DNA from 2 places in the Aeromonas popoffii genome. Region 2 is predicted to be linked to the other one. Evidence: predicted binding sites of a transcription regulator. Region 2 holds the regulator's gene; the other holds the start of a gene.

What was found. The regulator LexA, encoded in region 2, represses DNA repair genes until DNA is damaged. The targets are predictions, from matches to a motif close to ANCTGTNTNNNNANACAGNT.
Region 1: WJM78_RS10985 (DUF4250 domain-containing protein) is a predicted target of LexA. The motif match lies at 2,328-2,347, and genes of this name have one in related genera.

The regions. Positions count from the first base shown of each region.
Region 1 is NZ_CP149129.1:2,397,231-2,400,924, reverse strand. It holds gene WJM78_RS10995 (fumarate hydratase) at 1-1,347, shown strand, start outside; gene WJM78_RS10990 (cell division inhibitor SulA) at 1,812-2,303, opposite strand; gene WJM78_RS10985 (DUF4250 domain-containing protein) at 2,537-2,734, shown strand; gene WJM78_RS10980 (glycogen/starch/alpha-glucan phosphorylase) at 3,123-3,694, shown strand, end outside.
Region 2 is NZ_CP149129.1:4,711,892-4,715,585, reverse strand. It holds gene plsB (glycerol-3-phosphate 1-O-acyltransferase PlsB) at 1-809, opposite strand, end outside; gene lexA (transcriptional repressor LexA) at 1,014-1,637, shown strand; gene WJM78_RS21925 (hypothetical protein) at 2,100-2,387, shown strand; gene WJM78_RS21920 (SCO family protein) at 2,610-3,236, shown strand; gene WJM78_RS21915 (MATE family efflux transporter) at 3,259-3,694, shown strand, end outside.

The DNA.
Region 1 (3,694 bases), 2.3 Mb from region 2:
GAAGGGCATCGTCCGCTCTGCCAGGACACCGGCATTGTCACCTGTTTCGTCAAGATCGGCATGCAAGTCCAGTGGGACAGCGACATGACAGTGCAGGAGATGGTGGACGAGGGCACCCGCCGCGCTTACACCAATCCTGACAACCCGCTGCGCGCCTCGGTACTGGCCGATCCGGCCGGCAGCCGCAAGAACACCAAGGATAACGCCCCTGCTGTCGTGCATATCGATATGATCCCCGGCAACAAGGTGGAAGTGAGCATCGCGGCCAAAGGTGGCGGCTCCGAGAATAAATCCAAGATGGTGATGCTCAACCCCTCTGATGATGTGGTTGAGTGGGTGCTGAAAACCGTGCCGACCATGGGCGCCGGCTGGTGTCCGCCCGGCATGCTGGGCATCGGTATCGGCGGTACCGCCGAAAAAGCCGCGGTACTGGCCAAAGAGGCCCTGATGGAGCACATCGACATTCAGGAGCTGATCGCCCGTGGTCCCGAGACCACCGAAGAGCAGCTGCGGGTAGAGCTCTACGACAAGGTCAACAAGCTGGGGATTGGCGCCCAGGGTCTGGGCGGCCTCACCACAGTGCTGGACGTGAAGGTCAAGAGCGCCCCGACTCACGCGGCCTCCAAGCCGGTAGTGATGATCCCCAACTGCGCCGCCACCCGTCACGTTCACTTCGAACTGGATGGTTCAGGCCCCGCCGAACTGACCCCGCCGAAACTGAGCGACTGGCCGGAAATCACCCGTGAAGCGGGTGGCAACGTGCGTCGCGTCAACGTCGACGGCATCACCAAGGCGGAGCTTGCCAGCTGGAAGAGCGGTGATACCGTGCTGCTTTCTGGCAAGATCCTCACCGGTCGTGATGCCGCCCACAAGCGCATCGCCGACATGCTCAAGAAGGGAGAAGGTCTGCCGGAAGGGGTCGATTTTACCAACCGTTTCATCTATTACGTCGGCCCGGTCGATGCAGTACGTGACGAAGTGGTTGGCCCCGCGGGTCCCACCACCTCCACCCGGATGGACAAGTTCACCGACATGATGCTGGGTGAAACCGGCCTCATCGGCATGATCGGCAAATCCGAGCGTGGCCCCAAGACGGTCGAGAGCATCAAGCAGCACCAGGCCGTTTATCTGATGGCCGTCGGTGGCGCCGCCTATCTGGTGGCCAAGGCGATCAAGAAGGCGCGTGTGGTGGCCTTTGCCGACCTGGGGATGGAAGCCATCTATGAATTCGAGGTGGAAGACATGCCGGTAACAGTGGCGGTAGACTCTCGGGGCAACAACATACATGAAACAGGCCCGGCCTACTGGTCAGCCAAGATTGCCGAGCTCGATACCAAGCTCTCCTGAGTCGCCAACTCGCAGGTCCTATTCAACAATAGGCACTGCGTAAAAAAGTGACCCCAGGGTCTGATGCCAGTCAGTTAAGCATTTTTGTGACTGAGTATTCGAAATGTTGAATAACAGGAGCTGTGCCAGGGTTAACACGTCAATCTGGCTGACACCTTTGCCCTGACTGGCATCCAATAAAAAGAGGGAGGCATGATGCCTCCCTCACTCTTTGGCCCTTATCCCTCGCGGGCTGAGACTCACACTCTCTTAACTGACTTGCATTAGACCCCAGGGGCGCCTTTTTCTATGCGTGGCAGGCCAGATTGGCGACCTGCTCATGGGCGGGGTCGTCCTGCTTGAACGTTGCTCACTGGGGTATTTTGCCCCCCTGTAATCTTTGTTGATGACCTCGTCTGTGCCTACGACTGTTCATCCCACTCTGCCTTTGCACGGTTTTATCCTTTCGCTCGATCGGCCCGGTATCAATGGTTGAGATAGACATCCTGTCCGCCATAGGCCAGTGCGCCGTTGTGAACGGGGAGGGCGGTCCTTGCCGGTTCGAAGAAGCGAGTCAGCACCCCGAAGCGTTGTCCCAGCTTGCTTAGCTTGGCGCGATCCAGCGAGACCTGCTCAGGCAGCCAGGTCAGGACGGCCGCGCAGTGGCCATTACCCAGACTCTGCTCCAGCATGCGTTGCCAGTTTTTGATCTTGGGGCTGTGTACCACCAGCACGCGATCAGGATTGATCCCCTGTGCCTGCAGCTGTTTGGCTACCGGCAGACCCGGCGGCGCAATGAGCAGGATCCAGCCCGTGTCGCCGTGGCTCAGTCTCACCAGCTCATCGAGCAGCGGCGGTTCCTGGCTGGCAGATGCCGTGAGAGGTTCATCTTCGATCTTGCCTTGATGCCGAGTGGGCCAAGGATTGCTCATGCTGACAGAGGCGGCAAAAAGGGGATGACTCATGGGCTGGCTCATATGCTTTTCCTGTATGAATAACCATGCTGTATGTGCATACAGTAGTTGCAACTCACACCAGTGACAAGCCATTTATGGTCAATAATGTGATCAAGCTGGCAGGAATTATATTCATGCAATTGATTTTAAAAGATATTTATTTTTCGCTGAATGTGGGTGTTTTTTAGGCTATGGACAAAGTGGGAGCCGGCGCCCATGGTTATACAGTCACTTTGTGAAGAGGAGAGATGAGGATGGACGTTAGCACCTTGCAACGAATAGATGCCAATATTCTGCTCGGGATCATCAATGAGAAGCTGCGGCTGGAGTGCGATGGTCTGGAGGAGTTATTGGCCTATTACGACATGACGGAGGATCAGCTCGCGACCCGTTTATTGCAGATAGGCTATCACTACGACCCCATGAGCAATCAGTTCAAGGCACATGGTTAAAGGGGGGAGATCGCCATCATAGATTGTCGTCAGTCTGGTCCTATGAACAGTGCGCATTGAAAACGATTTCAATGCGCACTGTATTTTCAGTTATTTTCATGGATTTTCAGTACTTGGCAATGATTGAAAACCTATTCACGGGTTTATATTTTCATTTATTTATTAAGTTACTGATTTTAAATGAAATGAGTGGCCGTAGTTAATCAGTTTCAGGAAAGGGTTTTCAAGCTTGAACTGTCATTTTTATGCGTTAAAGTGTGACTTGCGTTAACTTTTCAACCATCAGCTTTAGCTAGTATGCCCACGCCGGAACATATTCTGAGAGAACAACAGCACCGGTCCCTAATGGGATAACAATTTTATTATTCTGTAACGAAGGAAATGGTTTATGGCTACCAAGAAGAAGACAGACCAGGATCTCCAACTGGATAAAGATCAGCTCAAGGCGAGTATCGTGCGTCACCTGCGTTCTACCTTGGGTACAAGCGAACAGAAAGCCTCGCCAGAAGCGTGGTGGAAAGCGACCGCAGCCGCCGTCAACGAACAGGTGTACGAGCGCCTGACCCGCACTCAGCAGACTCACTTCAAGAAAGATACTCGTGCCATTCACTATCTCTCTGCTGAATTCCTGATGGGGCGTTTGACCTCCAACAACCTGCACAACCTCTCCCTGTACAAAGTGTGTGAAGAGGCGTTGGGTGAACTCGGTCTGGAACTGACCGACCTGTGTGAACAAGAGCCGGACATGGCGCTCGGCAACGGTGGCCTTGGCCGCCTGGCCGCCTGCTTCATCGATTCGCTGGCGACCCTGAATTACCCGGCTGTCGGTTACGGCATCCATTATGAGCACGGCCTGTTCCGTCAGGAGATCCAGGATGGTCGTCAGATAGAGCGTCCGGACTCCTGGCGTGAATATGGCAACCCCTGGGAGATCTGCCGTCCCGAGTCCGTGCAAGACGT
Region 2 (3,694 bases):
AGGCGGATCAGCCGGTAGGAGAAATCGGAGGCGATCTCGTCCATGTAACCGTGAGCGCGCTTTTGCGCTTTCTCCAGGCTGATCCCCTCGCGCAGTGCCTCCTCTTCAATCGCCTGCTGGATCACGCTGGAGTCCAGCAACTGCTTGAACAACAGATTGCGGTTCGGCAGCTTGGGGCCGGTGGCTGCCAGTTGCTGGCGGCTGAAGTGGGTGCGGGCCACCCGCGCCAGCTTGTGGGCGATAGCCTCGTCGGTGCCGTACTTGTCCGCCATTTGACGCAGGGAGAGCGGAGGAGAGAAGCGCACCAGGTTCTCGCGGCCCTTGAGGATCACGATCAGCGCCTTCTTGAGGCGGTTCGGTGCCAGGCTGCTGATGATGTTCCAGCCGGAGGCATCTTCCCCTTCCCGGCCGGGGGCGCGGCCCCAGAACAGGGTGACGGGCACCACCTGAATATCCAGCGTCGTATCCTGCTTGTGCAGATCCAGCAGCTGGTGGAACTCCTGCAAGAAAGGCAGTGGCTTGTTGCGTTTGCCGAACAGGGGCGGCGGGCGATCCAGACAGACGTAGCGCGGTAACAACTGGCCGTTCAGCTCCAGCGGCGTAAAGGGGCCGGGCAGGCCGAGATCCTCGCAGCACTGTTGCAGAGTCATCAGGTCGGTGCTCGAGCTGGTTTTCAGGGCATAGACTATGGGTCTGGCCGGATCCAGCTTGAGCTCGGTGATGGGATTTTCCGGCAGGCTCTTGTGATTGACCAAGCCACTGACCGGCCATTGCAAGATGGCTCTGGAAATCTTCTGTCCAAGGGACATGTGCGTCTGCTCTCTGAAAAAATGCGGCATGAGCATAGCAAATCACCGGCGCCTTGTCGCCGAGAGGTACGATGAGTCGGTTGCGCAGGATCAAAACACCGCTAAATGAGTGCCAGGCCATGACAAATGTCAGCTGCGCCTTGCCTTGGCCACAGCACTGTATATACTGCCAGTGTGCTGTATAAAAAGACAGGTGCCAATGTTATGAAACCCCTTACCCCCCGCCAGGCCGAAGTGCTGGAGCTGATCAAGGTGAACATGAGCGAGACCGGTATGCCGCCGACTCGCGCCGAGATTGCCCAGAAGCTTGGTTTCAAGTCGGCCAATGCGGCCGAGGAACATCTGAAGGCCCTGGCCAAGAAAGGGGTCATCGAGATCATGCCGGGGACTTCCCGCGGCATCCGTCTGCTGATCGAAGAGGAAGAGGTGCTGGCAGAGAGTGGCCTGCCGCTGATCGGCAAGGTCGCGGCCGGTGAACCTATCCTGGCGCAGGAGCATATCGAGAGTCATTATCAGGTGGATCCTGCCCTGTTCCACCCCCGGGCGGATTTTCTGCTGCGGGTGCAGGGCATGAGCATGAAGAACATCGGCATTCTGGATGGCGACCTGCTGGCGGTACACAAGACCCAGGAGGTGCGCAACGGTCAGGTGGTGGTGGCGCGCCTCGATGAGGATGTCACCGTCAAGCGTTTCCAGCGCAAAGGCAGCCAGGTGTGGCTGCTGCCGGAAAACGAGGATCTGGAGCCCATCGCAGTGGATCTCTCCAGCCAGCAGCTCACCATCGAGGGGCTGGCCGTCGGCGTGATCCGCAACGCCGACTGGATGTAATCACCCTTGCCATGACACGGCCTCCCGCGGGAGGCCGTGTCATTTCTGTGTCTCTTCCCCCATGATTTCAATCAGATCCTGATGCCCGCCATTTTTGTCTGCGGCGAACGGCCGCAGGTGACTCATTTCAGATATATCATTTGGTTAGGCAGTGAATGTCTTGCACTGCCCCCGGATGCTCGGCAGGACGCTCTTTACCCACTTCGCCGGTGGGGCAGGAACCCAAGGGCTGCCGGGATGTATGACAACAGCCTCATGTGCGCTGGACAGCAATGGCAACCACTGAGAGAGGCGATATCGCGGGATAAGAAGGGAGAGTGGCCAGCATGGCGCTGACGGCAACGACCGTCCGGCGAATGAGGGCGCACTCACGCAGTCGACACGCGGCAGTCACAAGATCTGGCCACCTCGCGGTAGCAGACGATGCCGGTCGGCGTGACCTCATGGTCAAGGAGGACAGGTATGGCTTCAAGCTCGCCATGGGATCCGGGTCTGGCATCGCCCGTTTCTTCCATCACACGTTTCATCAAGGGTAACCGGATGACCCGTTTCTATGCGCTCTGGGTGCATCACAAGGGCGCCTGCTGGACCATCTGGCTGGGCTGTCCCAAGGACAAGATTGTCCGCCTGGTCCGTCTGTTTCACAGTCATCACGACAGGGGGCCGGCGGAGGCTCCCTGGACGGCCCCCGTCATACAGCTCCGTGCCCTGGCCCGCCGCCCCCATGAGCGGCGCAGGCTGCAACCCTGATATCCCCCGCATGCTGCTGACAGCCCCACCCTGACGGTGGGGCTGCTGTTTTCTGGCCTTGCTTGCCCGGCAACCTGCCCATAGCGTCATCACCAGCCCGACGCTGGATGCCAAACCGGCACCCGGTACATGGGATGGTCCGGTCCGGGATTGGCTGGGTTACAATGGGTCATCCATGCGGGCCCGGTCTGCGGGCATGTCGAAGTGAAAGGGTCTGTTGTTATGGTTAAACCGCGTTACCCCTTGCTGTTTCTGCTGCTGGTCGGGGGCATGATGGCCGCATTCTACTGGAGCCAGCCCTCCCGGCCCGAGCAGGCCGACTACTACCCGGCGGGGCGGGATATCAATCCGTTTGCCTTCACCGACGAGGACGGTCAGCCCTTTGTCCCGGCCAGTCTGCTGGGGCAGTGGACCTTCCTGTTTGTCGGTTATACCTTTTGTCCGGATATCTGCCCGACCACGCTGGCGGATCTGCGCTCCGTCTACCCGGCGCTGAAGAAGATCGCACCCGAGAGCCAGGTGGTGTTCATCTCGGCGGATCCGCAGCGGGATGACGTGGCCCGCCTCAAGACCTATACCGCCTTTTTTCATCCCGAGTTCAAGGCTGCGACAGGTTCCCATGACAAGCTGTTCCCGTTTGTACGCAATCTGGGCCTCATCTACTCCATCGCCGATCAGGGGGAGAGGGATTACCTGATAGACCATTCCGCCTCCATCGTACTGATCAACCCGGAAGGCAAGTTGAAGGCCGTATTCCGTCCCCAGATGAACGAGGGGCAGGTGCCGCACGTGGTCATGGCGACCCTGGTCTCCGATTTCGCCAGAATCGTGCGGCTGGAAGGCGAGTGATGCCAGACGAACGGCGGCTGCCATGCTGATCCCGCCCTGGTTGAAAGACGGCCGGCGCCATAGCGCCGTGTTTGCCCTGGCCTTGCCCATGGTGCTCTCCAATATCACCACTCCTTTGCTGGGGCTGGTGGATACCTGGGTGATCGGTCATCTTGGCCAGGCATGGTTCCTCGGTGGCGTCTCGGTCGGGGCGACCCTCATCAATCTCATCTTCTGGTTGCTGGGTTTCCTGCGCATGTCCACCACCGGGTTGACTGCCCAAGCCCAGGGTGCCGGCAGCCCGCACAGCCAGCTCGACACCCTGGCGCGGGCACTCGGCCTTGCCGTCGGACTGGGACTGGCCTTACTACTGCTGTTGCAGCCCTTCCTGCCTTCGCTCATTGCACTCGGTGGCGGCTCTGCCGAGGTGCAGGGCTATGCCGGTGAATATGTGTCGGTGCGGATTTGGAGCGCCCCGG